Regions from separate parts of the Streptomyces sp. RLB3-17 genome, predicted to be linked through region 3. Evidence: riboswitches for the same ligand, from Rfam matches in the RefSeq annotation. Region 3 holds a riboswitch; each other region holds the start of a gene.
What was found. A riboswitch is a leader RNA that binds a small molecule or an ion and turns the genes downstream of it on or off. The one in region 3 is predicted to bind cobalamin.
Positions count from the first base shown of each region.

Region 1 (4,650 bases), 7.4 Mb from region 3:
CCAGTCCAGGCCGGGCGGCCCGTCCTCGGCGTTGGACCAGTCGATGACCTTCGGGCCGTCCGGGGTGAGCATCACGTTGTCCGGGTGCAGATCCAGGTGCAGTACGCGGACGCCCGCGTCGCCGGAACCCCGACCGGGCACGGCGTGCAGCGCGCGCAGCAGTCCGGCGAGCACGCCACCACCCTCCCGCGCGCCGATCTCCCCCGTCTCGAACGCCGCCAGCATGGTCGGCCCCGAAAGCCGCTCCATCACCATCTCGGTCCGGCTCGCCGCCCGCACGGCCGGCGCCGGATACCCATGCCCCCGCACGTACTCCATCACCGCCGCCTCGGCCGACGCGTCCCCCCACCCGTCCCGGTCGCGCCGCACCACCCAGCCCCGCTCCCCCTCCACCTCGAACACATCCGCCGAACGACCCGAACCGATCAGTCTCCCCGTCCTCATGCCGCCGAACCTATCCGGGTACCGCCGCCATCCGCTCCTACCGGGCGAGTACGTGGCGGGCGAGGCGGGCTCGGGGCGGGGCCAGTTCGGTGTCGAGGGCGTGCTGTCGTTCGTCGTCCGTGACCACCGCGGCGGCCACGGCGGGCCTGGCGAGCAGGCAGGCCCGGCGCAGGTGCGTCGGTGGGTGGGTGGAGTCGACGCTGTGTCCGCGCAGGATTCCGACGCGGCGCTGGCGCTCGTACTCGTGCTCGGGGATCGAGTCCACGTGGGCGGCCAGCTGGTCCCACAGATCGCGCCACGGCTCGCGACGCTCCGCGTCCTGGGCCCGGATCACCTGGCCGACGTTGGACATGCGGAGCAGCAGGGTCTCCGCCGAGTCGGTCACGAGGAGGCGGTCCATGAGCGCCACGGCGGCCTCGCTGGAACCGGCCCGGGCCGCGGCGGCGTCGGCCAGGTACTCGGCGCGCTGCTTCGCGCGCATCGTCAGCTGGTCGAGCAGCATCAGCAGGCCCTGGGCGGCTCCGTAGGGCAGCAGATAGAGCACGTTGAGCGCCATCTCGGGGACGGTGGGGTGAGAGATCGGGCGCATCAGATAGCGCCATGTGGCCAGGGACTGGAGCGCGTTGGCGATGACCAGTCCCTGCCGGGTGTCCCCGTTGGCGTAGTGACCGAGTTCGTGTCCGAGCAGCGCGATCCGCTGTTGCGGGGTGGTGATCTCCCAGAGCCCGAGCCCGATGGCCAGCAGTCGGCGCCGGCGCGCTCCGTACGTGGTCACGCTCGCGTTGACGTCGGTCGTCAGGGCGATGGCGTGGACCCCGGTCGTACCGACGACGGAGGCGATCTCGTCGACGAGGGCGAACAGCTGGGGCGCCTCGGCCCGGTGCAGCACGGGCGCGTCGTCCGGCAGCCGTCCGAAGCGGGGCCGAAGGAGCCAGGCCAGCAGGAGAAGGATCACTCCCACCACCGGCAGAGCGGTGCCCCAGCCGAGTATCACCAGCAGGACCCCCGTGCCGAGCAGGGCGATCGTGGCGCCGTGGATGGCCAGCGCGACGGCGTACGCCAGGACAGCGGCCGTATCGCGGCGCGGACGCGGATCGCCGTCGGCCGACACCTCGGCCAGCAGTGCCTCCCCGTGCCGCCGGGCCAGCGACCGCCGCAGTCCCTCCAGCCGCCCCGGTCTCTCTTCCGGCTCGCCGGGATCCACATTCCATCCGCAGGCCGCACACCACGCCGTGAACCGCGGGTCGGTGCGCACCTCAGTGCTGCATTCCGGGCACGACTGAGCTTTCTCGTCCACAGTGCCGCGCATCTTCGTGTCCCCCCTGACTCCAAGTCCCCCCCGGGACCGGCGAATTCCGACGTGTTCGAACAGAGCACGTCGCGAGCGCAGCATAGGCCCGCGAGGGGGCCGCACAGCCACTCCTCAGGCGATTCCTACGGGCCGGTACAGTGAGCAGGTCGTCATCACACCCGTACGCGGAGAAGCCGGTGCAATTCCGGCGCTGACCCGCAACCGTGAGCCACCCGCAGGGGTGGCGAGCCGGATCGCCTCGTGCGGGACGTGACCGGCTCGTGCCACCGGCAGCCCGTCGGTGGCCGGCACCGTCGAGGGATACGGGGCCGGAGCCGCTCGGGGCCAAGCCTGCGCCCGGTGCTGCCCGGCTTCCGCAGGGAGAGTCATGATTGTTCGCCGCAGCGCCGCGGTACTGGCCGCCACCGTAGTGATCGGTACGGCCCTGGCCCCGGCCGCCGTGGCCGAGGGCGCCTCGCCTTCGCCCGCCCCGGCGATACCCTCCGGCCTCTACGGCACCTCCGACCCCACCTACGACGGCGTCTGGCGGCAGTCCCTCGCGCTGCTCGCCCAGCACACCGTCGGTGTGAAGCCCGCGGCGAAGGCCGTCGACTGGCTGGCCGGGCAGCAGTGCGCGAGCGGGGCGTTCGCGGCATACCGCGCCGACGCGGCAGCGAAGTGCGACGCCAAGACGATGGTCGACACCAACAGCACCTCGGCGGCCGTACAGGCCCTCGCCGCGCTCGGCGGCCACGGCGGCGAGACGGGCAAGGCCGTCGCGTGGCTGAAGTCCGTGCAGAACAAGGACGGCGGCTGGGGCTACACGGCGGGCGGCGCGAGCGACGCGAACTCCACGTCCGTGGTGATCGGGGCACTGGCGGCGATGGGCACCAAGCCGGCGGACGTCTCCAAGGGCGGCAAGTCGCCGTACGACGCCCTCGTCAAGCTGTCGATCCCGTGCGGCGGGACCGACGGGGGCGCGTTCGCCTACCAGCCGGACAAGAAGGGCAAGCTCGCGGCCAACGCGGACGCGACGGCGGCGGCCGTGGTCGGAGCCCTGGGCAAGGGCCTCGCCGGTGAGCCCCTGAAGCCCGTGGCCGACCCCCTCTCCTGCAAGGCCGCCGACAGCCCCCAGCGGGCGGCCCAGAACGGTGCCGCGTACCTCGTCAAGGCGCTCGCCAAGGACCACCACCTCACGTCGGTGATGCCCGGCGCCAAGAACCAGCCCGACTACGGCAACACGGCGGACGCGGTCGTCGCGCTCGCGACCGCCGGGCACGGCGACAAGGCGGCCGACGCGATGCGCTGGCTGGAGACCCACTCCGCGCAGTGGGCCGAGCAGTCCGGACCCGCCGCGTACGCGCAGCTCGTCCTCGCCGCCGACGCGGCGACGTTCGACCCGCGCGACTTCGGCGGCCAGGACCTCGTCAAGCAGCTCAACGCCACCGGCCCCGCGCCCGCGTCCCTCCCTGCGGAACCCACGGCGTCCGCGTCCGCCGCGGAAGCCGCGAAGAAGAAGGACGACAGCGGCGTCAGCGTCTGGTGGATCATCGGCGTCGGTCTCGTCGGCGGCATCGGCATCGGCTTCCTGATCAGCGCCCGCAACAAGAAGCAGCAGCCGTGAACCGCCGTCGGACGTACGCGCTGGTCCTGTCCCTGCTCCTCCTCGTCATCGGCGGCGCGGGACAGGCTCAAGCCGTCGGCTACCGCTACTGGTCGTTCTGGGACCTGACCGGCGGGAAGTGGAATTACGCGACGCAGGGCCCGTCGACCGCGCGACCGTCCGACGGCGACGTACAGGGCTTCCGTTTCGCGGTGAGCGCGGACTCGCAGGACGCCTCCAAGCCACGCGGCCACGCCGACTTCGCGTCCATCTGCGCGAAGACGCCCGCCCAGGCGGGCCACAAGCGGGTGGCCCTCGTCATCGACTCGGGCACGACCGCGGACGCCCCGGGCGGCGAGACGCCGCCCGCACCGCGGACGGTCTGTGCCCGCGTCCCCGCCGACGCGACCACGGCCGAGGCCCTCGCGACGGTCGCCAAGCCTCTCCGCTACGACACCAACGCCCTCCTGTGCGCCATCTCGGGCTACCCGGGGAAGGGCTGCGGCGACCAGGTCGCGACGTCACACACCGCGCCCGCCACCACCGCGAAAGCCGGCACCAAGGACAACACCGACGCCACGTCCGAACCGACCCGGCACGGCCCGTCGCTCGGCCTGCTCGCGGGAGTCGTCGCGGTCGCCGCGCTCGGCGGGGCGGCAGTCTGGCAGACCCGCCGCCGCCGGCCCTGAGTACGGCGACCGACGATGACGCGCGCGCCGAAGGCACACCGTTCCAACGCCCTCCCCCCAGGGGCCTGGTGGATCTGGGCCCTGGGCCTGGGAACCGCCGCCTCCCGCACCACCAACCCCCTCCTGCTCGCCCTCCTCATAGCCGTGGCCGGTTACGTGGTGGCCGCCCGCAGGACCGACGCGCCCTGGGCCCACTCCTACACCGCGTTCGTCAAACTCGGCATCGCCGTCCTCGGCATCCGGCTCGCGTTCGCCGTCTTCCTCGGCTCCCCCGTCCCCGGCACCCACCTCCTCGTCACCCTCCCCGAACTCCCCCTCCCCCACTGGGCCCAGGGCATCCGTGTCGGCGGCCGGGTCACCGCCGAGGGCCTGCTCTTCGCGCTGTACGACGGCCTGAAACTGGCCACGCTCCTCATCTGCGTCGGCGCGGCGAACGCCCTCGCGAACCCGGCGCGGCTGTTGAAGTCGCTCCCGGGCGCCCTGTACGAGGCGGGCGTCGCGGTGGTCGTCGCGCTCACCTTCGCGCCGAACCTGATCGCGGACGGCCGGCGGTTGCGCGCCGCCCGCCGTCTGCGGGGCCGCCCCGACCGTGGGCTGCGTGGCCTGCTGCACGTCGGACTCCC
Region 1 is NZ_CP041610.2:3,830,487-3,835,136, forward strand. It holds gene FNV62_RS17725 (phosphotransferase family protein) at 1-444, opposite strand, end outside; gene FNV62_RS17730 (M48 family metallopeptidase) at 482-1,648, opposite strand; cobalamin riboswitch at 1,883-2,012, shown strand; gene FNV62_RS17735 (prenyltransferase/squalene oxidase repeat-containing protein) at 2,124-3,359, shown strand; gene FNV62_RS17740 (SCO2322 family protein) at 3,356-4,027, shown strand; gene FNV62_RS17745 (CbiQ family ECF transporter T component) at 4,043-4,650, shown strand, end outside.
Region 1: it holds a riboswitch for cobalamin, as region 3 does, so the genes downstream of both, FNV62_RS17735 (prenyltransferase/squalene oxidase repeat-containing protein) here and FNV62_RS50730 (CoA-acylating methylmalonate-semialdehyde dehydrogenase) in region 3, are expected to answer to the same signal.

Region 2 (4,650 bases), 1.1 Mb from region 3:
GTCGACGTCGAGCCGCTCGGCGAGTTCGGCGGCTGTCCTGGTGCCGCTCGACTGCAGGAGCTCCAGCAGGGTGAGCACGCGAGCTGTGGGCCTGGGCATGCTCAGAAGTATCCCCGCAATACCGGGCGGAAAGTGTCCGCTATCCCTCCTAGCCTCCGTGAGTACGTATCCCACCCAACTCACCGGGAGATCATCGTGAACCTCGTCTCGATCCGCGTCATCACGGGCGATGTCGCTCGCCTCGTCGACTTCTACGAGCGCGCGACCGGCACCCGGGCGAACTGGTCCAACCAGGACTTCGCCGAGCTCAGGACGGCGTCGGCCACTCTCGCGATCGCCGGCGTGCGCACCGTGCCGCTGTTCGCACCCGACGCCGCCCGTCCGTCCGACAACCGTTCCGTGATCATCGAGTTCCTCGTCGACGACGTGGACGGCGTGTACGAGAACCTGACCGGCTTCGTGGAGGACGTCGTCACCAAGCCCACCACCATGCCTTGGGGCAACCGTTCGCTGCTGTTCCGCGACCCCGACGGCAATCTCGTCAACTTCTTCACCCCGGTCAGCCCTGACGCCGTCAAGAAGTTCGCTTCCTGACGGCGCCGAGGCGGGACTGTCGGGCTGGGCTATGCCACGAAGGTGACCCCTCGCGCCGATGTCATGAGCGGCGTGCGCGGCGGGACGCGTACACCGCCCCGGCACCGAGGGCGACCACCAGGGCCGCGCCGCCCGCGAGGGTGCCGACCGGCGCGCTCGCACCCGTCTCCGCCAGCGGCGGCCCGCTGTCGCTGGGCGACGGCTCGGGGGTGGCGGGCGGCGTCGACGCCAGCGGGGGCACGTCCGGCGTGGTGGGAGGCGTGGTGGAGGGCTTGGGGCTGGTCGGAGGCGGGGTCGTCCCCTCGGCCGGAGGCTGTCCGCCCGCGGGAGTCGTGGGCGTGACCGGGGTGGCGGGAGTGGTCGGGGTCGACTCCGACGGCGTCGGGGTGGGCGAGTCCGACGGGCCGGGGGTGCACGGCTGTTCGCCCCCGTTCCACGCCGCTATGAGGTGGTAGGGGGTGACGACGTTGTCGGGCTCGTAGGGCACGGGGCCGTGTCCCTCCCCCGTCTTCCCGTCGTAGGTGATGTCATCGCCGTACAGGTCGATCTGGCCGTAGCAGTCCGGCGTCTTCACGGAGAGCTTCTGCCAGGTCCGCTTCGCGTCGTCCGTCCCGGCGACGTCGTCGGCGGTGAGGTAGACCGTGGCCTTGTCGACCAGGCTCTGGTGTCCGGAGACGTACCAGTTCGGCCCCTCTGTGGTGTATTCGGCGAGGGACACGGGGTACTTGCAGCCCTCCCCGACCGTCTGGCCCGGAGCCAGCCGGACCTGGACGCTCCCGGGAACGGTGTCCCAGGAATGGAATCCGCCCTGCGAGGTCCAGTCGGCGCCCACGACGTTTCCGTCGGCGCCGACGATGCGGTACTGGACCGTGGCGGACTCGCACGCCCCGGTGGTCGTGGCACTGGCCACCCCCGCGCCGAGCAGGGGCACGGCGGCGGTGGCGAATGCGGTTGTGGCGAGCACAGCCAGAGTTCTGGAGTGTTGCGAACGCGACAAGATGAGCCTCTGTGAAATCGAGAGTGTGGGAGGTGATGGCGCGCGAGTGACCGACGCGGACGGCAGAACTGGATGACCCGACGCGGGATCCGGCGGCAGGCATGCCGCCCAAGCCACTCGTGTCGCTTCGCTCACTTCAGACGCGGCGAAGCGAGCTGGATTCTTCCAACTTTTAACAACTCCCGTCAATCCTTCACGGGTTGGCCACTTCCTCCATGGAACACACCCCGGCGGTAAGGGACTTACGACACGAGAAGGCCCCCGGACGGTTCCGGGGGCCCTCACTCGTGTGGCGGGTCGTGTCAGCTGGGGACGGCGACCCGTCCGCTCGCGGCGGCCGTCACCGGCTTGGGATTCAGCAACCGCTCGGCCAACTCGCCGAAGACCAGGCCGAATCCGCCCCACAGGACGGTCTGGATGGCCAGTGCGGAAAGACGGAACCGCCACAGCAGGGTGGCCGGGAAGTCCTTCGGCACCTCGTTGATGACCGGCAGGAACGCGTACGCCAGACCGATCACGACGGCGAAGGCGGCCACCGCGCCGACGGTGGCGTACCAGGTGCCGATCCTGGGTGCCAGTCGCTTGCCCAGGATGGTGGCGGCGATCGCGAGGAGCACGCTGAGCACCATCATCAGGAAGTACAGGGTGGTCCGCTTGCCGATGGTGTCGGGGTTGCCGACCGACGGCGGGTTGGCCGGGTACTTCAGGAACGGCACGACGTACACGGCCAGCAACGCGCAGCCGGACAGCAGCAGTGCGGTCGCCCGCGGGCTGAAGCGGCCGACGCGGCCGAGCGCGAAGGAGAAGGCGAGCGCGGCGATGCCGCCGAAGGCGACGCCGTAGACCAGGACGCCGGTGGCGAGACCGGCGGTGGACTGCAGAGAGCGGGAGACGATCTCCATCTCGTGCTCGTGGGAGTGGGCCGCCTCGAAGCTGATCGCGCTGTCGACGTTCGGCTCACCGAGGAAGTAGGCGGCAACCAGGGCGAGCAGGCCGGCGCCGAGGCCGGCCAGCATGCCCCGCACGAGCAGATTTCTTACCGTTGCGGAGTTCATGGCAGTGCTGGGGTTCCCCTCGGTCAGTGGCAGGGGAAGCCGAGAAGGTGGCGGGCGTCGTGGACCCACTCGTGGACGTCCGAGCCGGAGACGACGGAGGTGGCGCCCTGTTCGGCACCGACGAAGTACAGCAGGACGAGCATCAGGATGCCGAAGAAGACCGCCCACGGAGCTATCGCCTTGAGCGGCAGCTTGGCGGGGACGACGGGGGTGGTGGTTGTCGGCTGGGCGACGGTCTGCGCCATGGCAGGACCTCCTCGGGAGTTCGCGTCCCATCTCGGTGGTGCACTGGACGACGGCTACGGGTCTGACTCACGAGAGGTCCCAGCGGGCTGGAGCCTCTCGTTCACAGTGGCGCGACCGTGCCGGTTTCCCACCGGCTTCCGTCTTGCCGTCATCGATATCGCACCGACCGTACCGCGTGTCGGGTGCGGGGCCAAGACCGCGCCACCTGGCGTGATCTTCCTCTCGCACCAGGTGGCCTGTCCCGCGTGAACAGCGGGTCAGCGGTGGCGGAACCCAGCTGAGTTCGGGCCCCGGCCTCGCTCTCAGACCGAGGGGGACCGGTCCGCGTCCTGGGACTCGGGCGTGTCCGTCGTACGACCGAGCTTCTGTGCCTCCTCCAGCGTGCGAGCCCGGCGGAGGGGGGAGAACGTGAGCCAGAACGAGACGACGAGGTAGGAGATCCCGACGGCCCACAGGGCCCTGCCGGGTGACAGGGCGTCGGCCAGGGCACCGCCGACGACGGCTCCCAGAGGCAGCGTCCCCAGGGCGACAAGGCGGTAGCTCGCGGTCACCGCGCCGATCTGGTGCTCCGGCGGAATGGCCTGTCGCAGGCTGACGGCGAACACGTTGAACAGCGCGACACCGAAGCCGTTCACCATCATGGCGACCGACGCGAGCACGGCGACGTACCCGCCGACCTGGCTGACGGCGGGTACGAGCAGCAGACCCACCGCGGCCAGCACCGCGCCCAGCGCCAGCACACCGCCGACGGCCCACCGTCGGGTGAGCCGGGTGGCGCAGAGCGAACCGATCAGGGCACCCACACTGCCGATGCCGGTGATCACGCCCACGGTGGTGCCGCTCATGTCGAGGTCACGGACGGCGAACACCAGGAAGACGGTCAGGAAGGCCTTCTCGTGCAGGTTCGACAGGCCGGCCTGAACGCACAGGTCCCGGATCGGGCGCAGGGACCAGGTGTAGCGGAGCCCGGAGCCGATCGCCTTCAGTGCCGACTCACGTGGCTGTTCGGGGGCCTTGACGCCCCGCAGCAGCAGACCGCTCACGGCGGCACCGGCGGAGCACGCGGCGGCCACCGTCAGGGTCGGCGACACCCCCAACTGGCCGACGAGGAAGCCGGCCGCGGCCGGACCGGCGAGGGTGCTGACCGAATACGTCGCCTGGTGCAGGCCGTTGGCCGCGGCGATGGAGTTCAGCGGCAGGAGCCTGGGCAGCGTGGACTGGTAGGCGACTTCGTAGAAGACGGTGGCGACACCGATCACGGCGGCGGCGACGACAAGTTGGCCGAAGTTCAGCCCGTCGGCCGCCTGGAACGCGGCGAGCACCGCGAGCGCCGCGCCCTGGGCGACACTCGCGGTGACGAGGGTGCGGCGCGGCGGATACCGGTCGACCATGACACCGGCGATCAGCGAGAGCACCACGACGGGGACGAACTGCACCGCCGAGACGAGTCCCACGCCCGTGCCGTCGGCATGGAGGTAGGTGACCGCGATCAAGGGTAGGAGAAAACTGGTCAGCTGTCCGCCGAAATGCGCCGAGGTTTCTCCGAGCCAGATGTTGCGGAAGTCTTTGTTGTCCGCGATCAGGATTCGAATATCCTTGTCGAATATGGCCACCGCAACCCCCGGTCAAGTCTTCATGAAAAAAATCACGGCAACGCTAGCATGGCGCACCATGGTCCGCTAGCGTGCGGGGGGATGTCGTTGTTGCACCCCATTCACGGTAACAGGAGTCGCGGAATGTACGACCATTCAGGACTTA
Region 2 is NZ_CP041610.2:10,166,394-10,171,043, reverse strand. It holds gene FNV62_RS45645 (helix-turn-helix transcriptional regulator) at 1-99, opposite strand, end outside; gene FNV62_RS45640 (VOC family protein) at 196-594, shown strand; gene FNV62_RS45635 (hypothetical protein) at 656-1,558, opposite strand; gene FNV62_RS45630 (CbtA family protein) at 1,894-2,646, opposite strand; gene FNV62_RS45625 (CbtB domain-containing protein) at 2,670-2,891, opposite strand; cobalamin riboswitch at 2,926-3,074, opposite strand; gene FNV62_RS45620 (MFS transporter) at 3,195-4,505, opposite strand; gene FNV62_RS45615 (phytanoyl-CoA dioxygenase family protein) at 4,629-4,650, shown strand, end outside.
Region 2: it holds a riboswitch for cobalamin, as region 3 does, so the genes downstream of both, FNV62_RS45625 (CbtB domain-containing protein) here and FNV62_RS50730 (CoA-acylating methylmalonate-semialdehyde dehydrogenase) in region 3, are expected to answer to the same signal.

Region 3 (4,650 bases):
CGGCTTCAGGGAGCCGGCAGTTCGCCGTCGTCGACCGGTTGTGTCTCGTTGTGGCTTGGCTACGGGGACACCGCTGCGGGTGCCGGATCCTTCGTGCCCACGCCGGTCGTGCGGAAGCTGGTCCGGAATGCGCCGGGTGTCACGCCCAGGTGTCGTACAAACGCTCTGCGGAGCGACTCGGGTGAGCCGAACCCGGTGCGCCGTGCCACTACCGGCAGGGAGTCGTCACCCGTCTCCAGCAGCGCCTGGGCGGCCTCCAGTCGGACCTGCTCGACGTAGCGGCCCGGAGTGGTTCCCACCTCTTCGTCGAAGAGCCGGGTCACGTGCCGGACGCTGACGCCTGCTCTGCGGGCCATGGCCGTGAGTGTGTGGTTGGCCCCGGGGTTCTCGGCGACGGTGTCCAGGACCCGGCGGAGCATCTCCTGGCGCGTGTGCGGCGCTCGGGAGCGAACGCTGAACTGGGACTGGCCGCCCGGCCGTTGCATGAAGACGACCATGTCCTTGGCGACCGACCGGGCGACCTCCGCACCGTAGTGATCTTCGACAAGGGCCAGGGACAGGTCGATTCCGGCGCTGACACCTGCCGAAGTCATCATCTGCCCGTCCCGTACGAAGATGGCGTCCGGCTGGACCCGCACGGACGGGAAACGAGAGGCCAGTTGCCGTGAATGCCGCCAGTGCGTCGCGGCGCGCCGGCCGTTGAGAAGTCCGGCTGCGGCCAGCAGAAATGCTCCGGTGCACACCGATGCCGTGCAGCGGCTCTTCTCGTTCAGTTGCCGGACCGTATCCAGCAGAGTGTCGTCCTTGATCAGCGTCTCCCATTCCGGGCCGCCCGGGATCACCAATACGTCGCACGGTTCTTGTACGTCGGCGGCGGACAGGTCGGCGCTGAGGCGGATCCCGGCGGAGGTGATGACCTCCGCCCCGTCCTCGGACGCGATCTGCACCCGATAACGCCCGCCGAACTCGTTCGCCGTCGTGAACACCTCGATGGGGCCGGTCACATCGAGCAGTCGCACGCCCGGAAAGACAAGCACGGTCACGATGAGCGGATCCGTTGCCGGGTGCTTGTGGTTCATCGGATGCCTCCGGGCTGTGCGCGGTGCGGACACTGGATCGGCAGGGTGTTGGCGATGGCGTACCCGTCGGCATGCCGCCGCCGTATCCCCTCGGGATCGGGGCGAGAGCCTGGCGAACGGCCCAGGCGGCGACGTGGTCGACCCCGATTGCCTGGCGCGCCCTGCCGCGTGTCCTGCGGAACGCGGCAGGGCGTGTCCTGACAGGCGCCGCGGGCTGTACGAGCCCGGTCAAGGGGCCGTAACCGACCTCGGTCCGCCCAGTCGTCGGATCTCCGTGTACTCATCATGTGCCGGTGACCCGGGCCCAAGCCACGACCGGTTTGCTACCTGCTGGGAGCCACAGCCTCTCAGTCCGCCTTCCGTGGCGGCTGATGGACCCTCCGTGTCTCCGGTCACGGCGCCGACGGTCTCCACAGCGACAGACCCGGATACGCCACGCCGGTCGAGGCCATGAGCGGCTTCGCGCACCTGGTGGGCGAACCGGGCGGACCGCCCTCCCCGACGGGCACCGCGCAACTGCCACCGCTCGAAGGACAGGAATCATGGCTCGCGCTGTTCTCAGCCTCGGCCCTCGCTCAGGGTGACCACGGCGCGGACCGCCCATGACGCCCCACACCGCGGCCGCCATCCGGATCACCCGCGCGTCGCGGTCGTCATGGTTCTGGCCAACCGGGCCGCGCGGTGACCAGCTGAGCGCGGCCGACTCAATCGCGGGCGTGGCGGGGTGGATTTACTAGGACGTCCAACTATATGCTCCTGAGGAATACCCGCGGTGCAGGGAAGCCGGTGTGAAACCGGCACGGTCCCGCCACTGTGACCGGGGAGTACGTCGTCGAGCAGGACGCCACTGACGAGCGAGATGTCGGGAAGGCGGACGGCGCGCGCTGATCCGGGAGTCAGGATACCGGCCGCGGTTTTGTTCCGTGTTGTCCACGAGGATGGAGCAGACACGCATGGCATCAATGTGCACCCACGACCCTGGTGGTCCGGACCGACGGGCATCGACTGCCGCGCGTCCCGCCTGGCAGGTACGGCCCGTCACGCGTCCCGCCGGACGGGTACGGATCGTCACGCGTCCCGCCAGGCAGGTGTGGACCGTAACGCGTCCTCCCGGACAGGTACGGATCGTCACGCGTCCCGCGGTACGGACGCCGAGTCCCGAGCGTCCGGCGGATCGGGCACGCGCTCACACGATCCTCGCGGTCTGAACGGCCTTTCTCTGACCTATGCCGTCTCGCGCGGCCCCCGCACGCACAAGGCCCTGCCTGTGTGTGCCGGTGGTCGGCGCGCCATCCCCGGATCCCACCTGACGAGAGCAGGCACCCATGGTCCGTGAACACGACCGCGCCACCGTACGTGAGTTGAGCCATTTCATCGGCGGAAAGCACATCCCGGGAACATCAGGGTCCTACGGCGACGTCCACGACCCCAACACGGGCGAGGTGCAGGCCCGCGTCCCGCTCGCCGACCGCGTCGAGACCGAGGCGGCGATCACCGACGCCGCGGCGGCGCAGCGTGAGTGGGGCGAGTGGAATCCGCAACGCCGTGCCCGAGTCCTCCTCCGCCTCCTCCAACTCGTCGAGGGCGAGCGGGACGCGCTCGCCCGACTGCTCTCCTCCGAGCACGGCAAGACGATCGCCGACGCGCACGGCGACATCCAACGCGGCCTGGAGGTGGTGGAGTTCGCCGCCGGGATCCCGCATCTGCTGAAGGGGGAGTTCAGCGACAACGCCGGCACCGGCATCGACGTCCACTCCTTGCGCGTCCCGATCGGTGTGGTGGCCGGCATCACCCCGTTCAACTTCCCCGCGATGATCCCCCTGTGGAAGGCGGCTCCCGCGTTGGCCTGCGGCAACGCGTTCATCCTCAAGCCCTCCGAGCGCGACCCGTCCGTACCACTGCGGCTCGCCGAACTCTTCCTCGAGGCGGGCCTGCCGCCGGGCGTCCTGAACGTCGTCCACGGCGGCAAGGAGACCGTCGACACCCTCCTCGAAGACCCCCGCGTCGGCGCGCTCGGCTTCGTCGGCTCCACCCCGATCGCCGCGTACGTCTACGCCACAGCCGCGGCCCACGGCAAGCGTGCCCAGTGCTTCGGCGGCGCCAAGAACCACATGATCGTGATGCCGGACGCCGACCTCGATCAGGCCGTGGACGCCCTGATCGGAGCCGGGTACGGCTCGGCGGGGGAGCGCTGTATGGCGATCTCCGTCGCCGTCCCGGTCGGCGAGGACACTGCCGACGCCCTGGTCGCCCGTCTGAAGGAGCGCATCGGCTCGCTCCGGATCGGCCGCAGTGACGACCCCGAGGCGGACTTCGGCCCCCTGGTCGGGCGGGACGCCGTCGACCGGGTCCGCCGTTACGTCGACCTCGGTGTCGAGGAGGGCGCGGAACTCGTCGTCGACGGACGGGACTTCGTCCTGCCCGGGCACGAGAACGGCTTCTTCGCCGGTGCCTCCTTGTTCGACCGGGTCACCCCCGCGATGCGCATCCACCGGGAGGAGATCTTCGGGCCGGTCCTGTCCGTGGTTCGCGCCGCGGACTACGAGGAGGCCCTGCGGCTTCCCAGCGAGCACGTCTACGGAAACGGTGTCGCGATCTTCACCCGGGACGGCGACACCGCCCGCGACTTCACCCGCCGGGTGAACACCGGCATGGTCGGCGTGAACGTGCCGATCCCCGTCCCGGTCGCCCACCACACCTTCGGCGGCTGGAAGCGTTCCGGCTTCGGCGACCTCAACCAGCACGGTCCGGACGCGATCCGCTTCTACACCCGTACCAAGACCGTCACCTCGCGCTGGCCCTCAGGCCTTCGGGAAGGCGCGAGCTTCACCATCCCGACGATGGGCTGAGCGCGATGACCACCACCCTGCTCACCGAGGACCAACAGGCCCTCGTCGAGACGACTCTGGACTTCGCCCAGGACCACCTAGCGCCGCACGCCCTGGACTGGGACCGGCACGAACACTTCCCGCTAGACGTCCTGCGCAAGGCCGCCGGGCTGGGCCTCGGCGGTGTGTACGTCCGTGAGGAGGTGGGCGGCTCGGGCCTCACCCGTGCCGACGGCGTCCTTGTCTTCGAGACCCTGGCCTCGGGCTGTCCGTCCATCGCGGGCTATCTCTCCATCCACAACATGGTCGCCTGGATGATCGACCAGTACGGCGAGCCGGCTCAGCGGGAGCGATGGCTGCCCCGGCTCTGCGCCATGGAGGACCTGGCGAGTTACTGCCTGACCGAACCGGGCGCCGGATCGGACGCCGCCGCTCTGCGCACCCGTGCCGTCCGCGACGGCGGCCACTACGTCCTGACCGGGGTCAAGCAGTTCATCTCCGGCGCGGGAGCCTCCCAGGTGTACGTCGTCCTGGCGCGCACCGGCGCCGACGGCCCGCACGGCATCTCCGCGTTCCTCGTCGACAAGGACGACCCCGGCCTCTCCTTCGGCCCCAACGAGCGGAAGATGGGCTGGAACGCCCAGCCCACCCGCCAGGTGATCCTGGACGGCGTCCGACTGTCCGCCGACCGGCTGCTCGGCCACGAGGGTGAGGGCTTCCGCATCGCCATGAACGGCCTCAAC
Region 3 is NZ_CP041610.2:11,248,493-11,253,142, forward strand. It holds gene FNV62_RS50720 (GlxA family transcriptional regulator) at 60-1,079, opposite strand; partial or broken gene FNV62_RS58275 (CoA transferase) at 1,473-1,685, shown strand; cobalamin riboswitch at 1,833-2,007, shown strand; gene FNV62_RS50730 (CoA-acylating methylmalonate-semialdehyde dehydrogenase) at 2,405-3,928, shown strand; gene FNV62_RS50735 (acyl-CoA dehydrogenase family protein) at 3,934-4,650, shown strand, end outside.

Region 4 (4,650 bases), 8.1 Mb from region 3:
GCTCACCGCCGCGGGGACCGCCCTCGCCGGGACCCCGGTCGCCGCGGCGGCCAAACCCAAGGGCCACGACGTCTCCTCGCACCAGAAGAACGTCGACTGGCAGAGCGCGCGGGCGAAGGGCGCCCGGTTCGTCTATGTGAAGGCGACCGAGTCCCACACGTACCGCAATCCGTACTTCGGCCGGCAGTACGACGGAGCGCGCGACGCGGGGATCCTGCGCGGCGCCTACCACTTCGCGGTGCCGGACAAGTCGTCCGGCGCCACCCAGGCCGCGTACTTCGTGCGCAACGGCGGCACCTGGCGCGCGGACGGCTGGACGCTGCCGCCCGCGCTCGACATGGAGTACAACCCGTACGACAAGAAGCAAAAGTGCTACGGCATGAGCAAGGCCAGGATCGTGAGCTGGATCCAGGCGTTCAGCGACGAACTCGAACGGGAGACCGGCCGCCGCCCCGTCATCTACACGACCACCCACTGGTGGAACACCTGCACCGGCGGCAGCGGCGCCTTCGCCGCGAACCACGCCCTCTGGCTCGCCCGCTACGACTCGGCGGACACGGGCGCGTTGCCGGCCGGCTGGTCGACCTGGACGTTCTGGCAGTACGACAACAGCGGCACGCTCCCGGGTGACCAGAATCTCTTCAACGGATCCATGACCCGGCTCAAGCAGTTCGCCGCGGGCTAGGAGCCCTCGAACAACCCCTGCCGGAACCCGGTATTCCGCCTCCGTTCGAACATCTGGTAAACCGTCGGGCCGCCCCTCCCGCACACTGGTCATCACAAGCGGAGGGGCGGTCCACCGTTTGAGACACCCCAGCGCCCGCCCCAGTTCATCTTCCGTTCACTCAGGTTGCCTACGGTCCACCTGCCACTGACGCCAAACAGAAGCCTGGGTAAATGGAACACATCACGCTCCTCCTCGGAATCGTGATCGTCACCGCTCTCGTGTTCGATTTCACGAACGGTTTCCACGACACTGCCAACGCGATGGCGACCACCATCTCGACCGGCGCTCTGAAGCCCAAGACGGCGGTGGCCATGTCCGCCGTGCTGAACCTCGTCGGCGCGTTCCTCTCCGTGGAGGTCGCCAAGACGATCTCCGGCGGGATCATCAACGAAGAGGGCATACGCGTCCAAGTGATCTTCGCGGCGCTCGTCGGCGCCATCCTCTGGAATCTGCTGACCTGGCTTCTGGGTCTGCCCTCCAGTTCCTCCCACGCACTGTTCGGCGGTCTGATCGGCGCCGCGGTCATGTCGGCCGGCTGGTCGTCGGTGAACGGCTCGACCGTCGTCACCAAGGTGCTGATCCCCGCGGTCGCCGCGCCCGTCGTGGCCGGACTCGCCGCGATGCTGGCCACCCGGCTGACGTACCGGATCGGCAACCGCGCCGACGAGAAGGCGACCGCCAAGGGCTATCGCGCCGGCCAGATCGCCTCCGCCGGCCTGGTCTCCCTGGCGCACGGCACGAACGACGCCCAGAAGACGATGGGCATCATCACCCTCGCCCTGGTCACCGGCGGCGTCATCGCCCCGGGCTCGAACCCCCCGCTGTGGGTCATCGTCTCGGCCGGTACGGCCATCGCGCTCGGCACCTACCTGGGCGGCTGGCGCATCATCCGCACCTTGGGCAAGGGCCTCACGGACCTCGCGCCGCCGCAGGGCTTCGCCGCCCAGACCAGCGCCGCGACGGCCATCCTGGCCTCCTCGCACATCGGCTTCTCCCTCTCCACCACCCAGGTCTGCTCCGGCGCCGTGATGGGCTCGGGCCTCGGCCGCAAGGGCGGCGTGGTCCGCTGGTCGACCGCCACGCGGATGTTCGTCGCCTGGGGCCTGACCCTGCCGGCCGCCGGTCTGGCCGGTGCCTCCGCCGAGTTCCTGACCAAGCAGGGCACCTGGGGCATCGTCCTCACCGGCGCGCTGCTCGTCGCCGGCGCCGGCACCATCTGGAAGCTCTCCCGCCGCCAGCCGGTCACCGTCGACAACGTCAACGACGTCGACGCCGAACCCGCGGGCGTCGTCACCGCCGCGATCGCCGCCGTCACCCCGCCGCCCGCGGGCCCCGTCACCGGCGACCTGTCCGGCGACCTGAAGACCACCATCCCGTCCCCGGACGCGGAGCCCACCCGCCCGGCCACGGTGTAAGGACAGAACAGCATGCACATCGACTGGGCAGCCCTCGGCTCCGTGTTCGGAGTCAGCCTCGTGACCACCGTCGGCCTCGTCGGCCTCTTCACCCTCGGCATCGTCGGCCTCTCCAAGCGCGAGTCCGCGTCCGCCCAGGGCGGCTCCGCGACCCTCGCGGTCACCGGCGCGTACGTCTGCTTCGCGGCGTGCGCCGCGGCGGTGGCGTACGGCATCTTCCTGATCGTCGGCAAGTAACCCAAAACGGGCACCACTTCGAGTGGGGTGCGGGACGGATCACCGTCCCGCACCCCACCTGTATGTGGGCCTTCGCACACTCTCCCCGCGCAGGTCAACAGCAAGTTGACGGGTCTTCCAACCCGTGGTGGACTGCCGGAGCCAAGTACGGCGACAGAAGAGGAAGCCGGTGTGAATCCGGCGCGGTCCCGCCACTGTGACCGGGGAAGGAAACTCCCCGGGAGCCAGGAACTCTCCCCGCCGGTCTCGTCGAACCAGGGCGCGGACACCCTGAGTGAGGACATAACGCCATGCGCGGCTGCCCAAGTGCCCTGCGAGCGATGGTTCCACCCGACCTGACGGTCGGCTGACCCCGTGCGTGCCGATCGCGTCTTCGCGTACGGCGCCGCCGCCGGACTCCTCGGTGACCTGCTGCTCGGTGATCCCCGCCGGGGGCATCCGGTCGCCGCGTTCGGACGGAGCGCGGCAGCCGTGGAGCGGGTGCTGTGGCGGGACCACCGCGGGTGGGGCGCGCTGCACACCGCTGTGTGTGTGGGCGGTGCCGCCGGACTCGCCGCCGCCGCTTCCCGTGCCGTACGCCCCTCACATGCCGCGTCCCTCGCGCTGACGGCCGCCGCCACCTGGGCCGTTGTCGGGGGCACCACGCTCGGGCGGGAGGCCCGGGCGATCGGTGCCGCCCTCGCGGACGGGGAGATCGAGACGGCCCGGGAGCGGCTGCCGCATCTGTGCGGGCGCGATCCCCAGGCCCTCGGCGCCGACGGCATCGCGCGCGCCGTCGTCGAGTCCGTCGCCGAGAACACCTCCGACGCCGTGGTGGGCGCCCTGGTGTGGGGTGCCGTGGCCGGCGTCCCGGGGCTCGTGGGCTTTCGGGCCGTCAACACCCTTGACGCCATGGTCGGTCACCGGTCGCCCAGGTACCGGCGGTACGGGTGGGCCTCGGCTCGGCTCGACGACGTCGCCGGGTGGCCGGGGGCTCGTCTCACCGCCGTGCTCGCCGCCCTCGCGGGTGACAGTCCCCGAGGGGCCCTGCGCGCCTGGCGCGCCGACGCCGTCAAGCATCCGAGCCCCAACGCCGGGCCCGTGGAGGCCTCGTTCGCGGGGGCGCTCGGGGTGCGCCTGGGCGGCACCCTCTCCTACGGCGGGCGCGTCGAGCACCGGCCCGAACTCAACGGCGCCGGACGCGCCGTGCACGTCGACGACATCGAGCGGGCCGTACGGCTGTCACGGCGTGTCGGCTGGCTCGCCCTCGGCGTGAGCGCCGGCGGACGGCTGCTCGTACAGAGGCTTCTCAGGAAGGGGCGTACGTCATGAGCGGCGGGCTGCTCGTCGCCGGAACCACCTCCGACGCGGGCAAGAGCGTCGTGACCGCCGGGATCTGCCGGTGGCTGGTGCGCCAGGGCGTCAAGGTCGCGCCCTTCAAGGCGCAGAACATGTCCCTGAACTCGTTCGTGACGCGTGAGGGCGCCGAGATCGGGCGCGCGCAGGCCATGCAGGCGCAGGCCGCCCGGGTGGAGCCGACCGCGCTCATGAACCCCGTGCTGCTCAAGCCGGGCAGCGACCGGAGCAGTCAGGTCGTCCTCATGGGAAAGCCCGTGGGCGAGATGACCGCGCGCGGCTACCACGGGGGGCGGCAGGAAGCCCTCCTCACCACCGTGCTGGACTGTCTCGCCGAGTTGCGGGGCACGTATGACGCGGTGATCTGTGAGGGGGCCGGCAGTCCTGCCGAGATCAATCTGCGGCGGACCGACATCGTGAACATGGGGATCGCGCGCAATGCGCGGCTGCCCGTGCTCGTCGTCGGCGACATCGACCGCGGGGGTGTGTTCGCCTCGTTCTTCGGGACGGTCACGCTGCTGTCGCGGGAGGACCAGGAGTTCGTCGCCGGGTTCCTCGTCAACAAGTTCAGGGGGGACGTCTCCCTGCTGGAGCCGGGGCTCGACATGCTCCACGGCCTCACCGGGCGGCGTACGTACGGCGTCCTGCCGTTCCGGCACGGCCTCGGCATCGACGAGGAGGACGGGCTGCGGGTGTCGCTGCGGGGAGCGGTCCGGGAGTCCCGAGTGACCTCCCCCGTCGGTGAGGACGTACTGCGCGTCGCCGTCTGCGCGATCCCGCTGATGTCCAACTTCACGGACGTGGACGCGCTGGCCGCCGAGCCGGGTGTCGTCGTGCGGTTCGTGGACCGGGCCGAGGAGCTGGCCGACGCCGACCTCGTCGTCGTCCCCGGGACCCGGGGGACGGTGAAGGCGCTGGAGTGGCTGCGCGAGCGCG
Region 4 is NZ_CP041610.2:3,170,662-3,175,311, forward strand. It holds gene FNV62_RS14805 (lysozyme) at 1-685, shown strand, start outside; gene FNV62_RS14810 (inorganic phosphate transporter) at 898-2,142, shown strand; gene FNV62_RS14815 (hypothetical protein) at 2,155-2,379, shown strand; cobalamin riboswitch at 2,491-2,634, shown strand; gene FNV62_RS14820 (cobalamin biosynthesis protein) at 2,734-3,690, shown strand; gene FNV62_RS14825 (cobyric acid synthase) at 3,687-4,650, shown strand, end outside.
Region 4: it holds a riboswitch for cobalamin, as region 3 does, so the genes downstream of both, FNV62_RS14820 (cobalamin biosynthesis protein) here and FNV62_RS50730 (CoA-acylating methylmalonate-semialdehyde dehydrogenase) in region 3, are expected to answer to the same signal.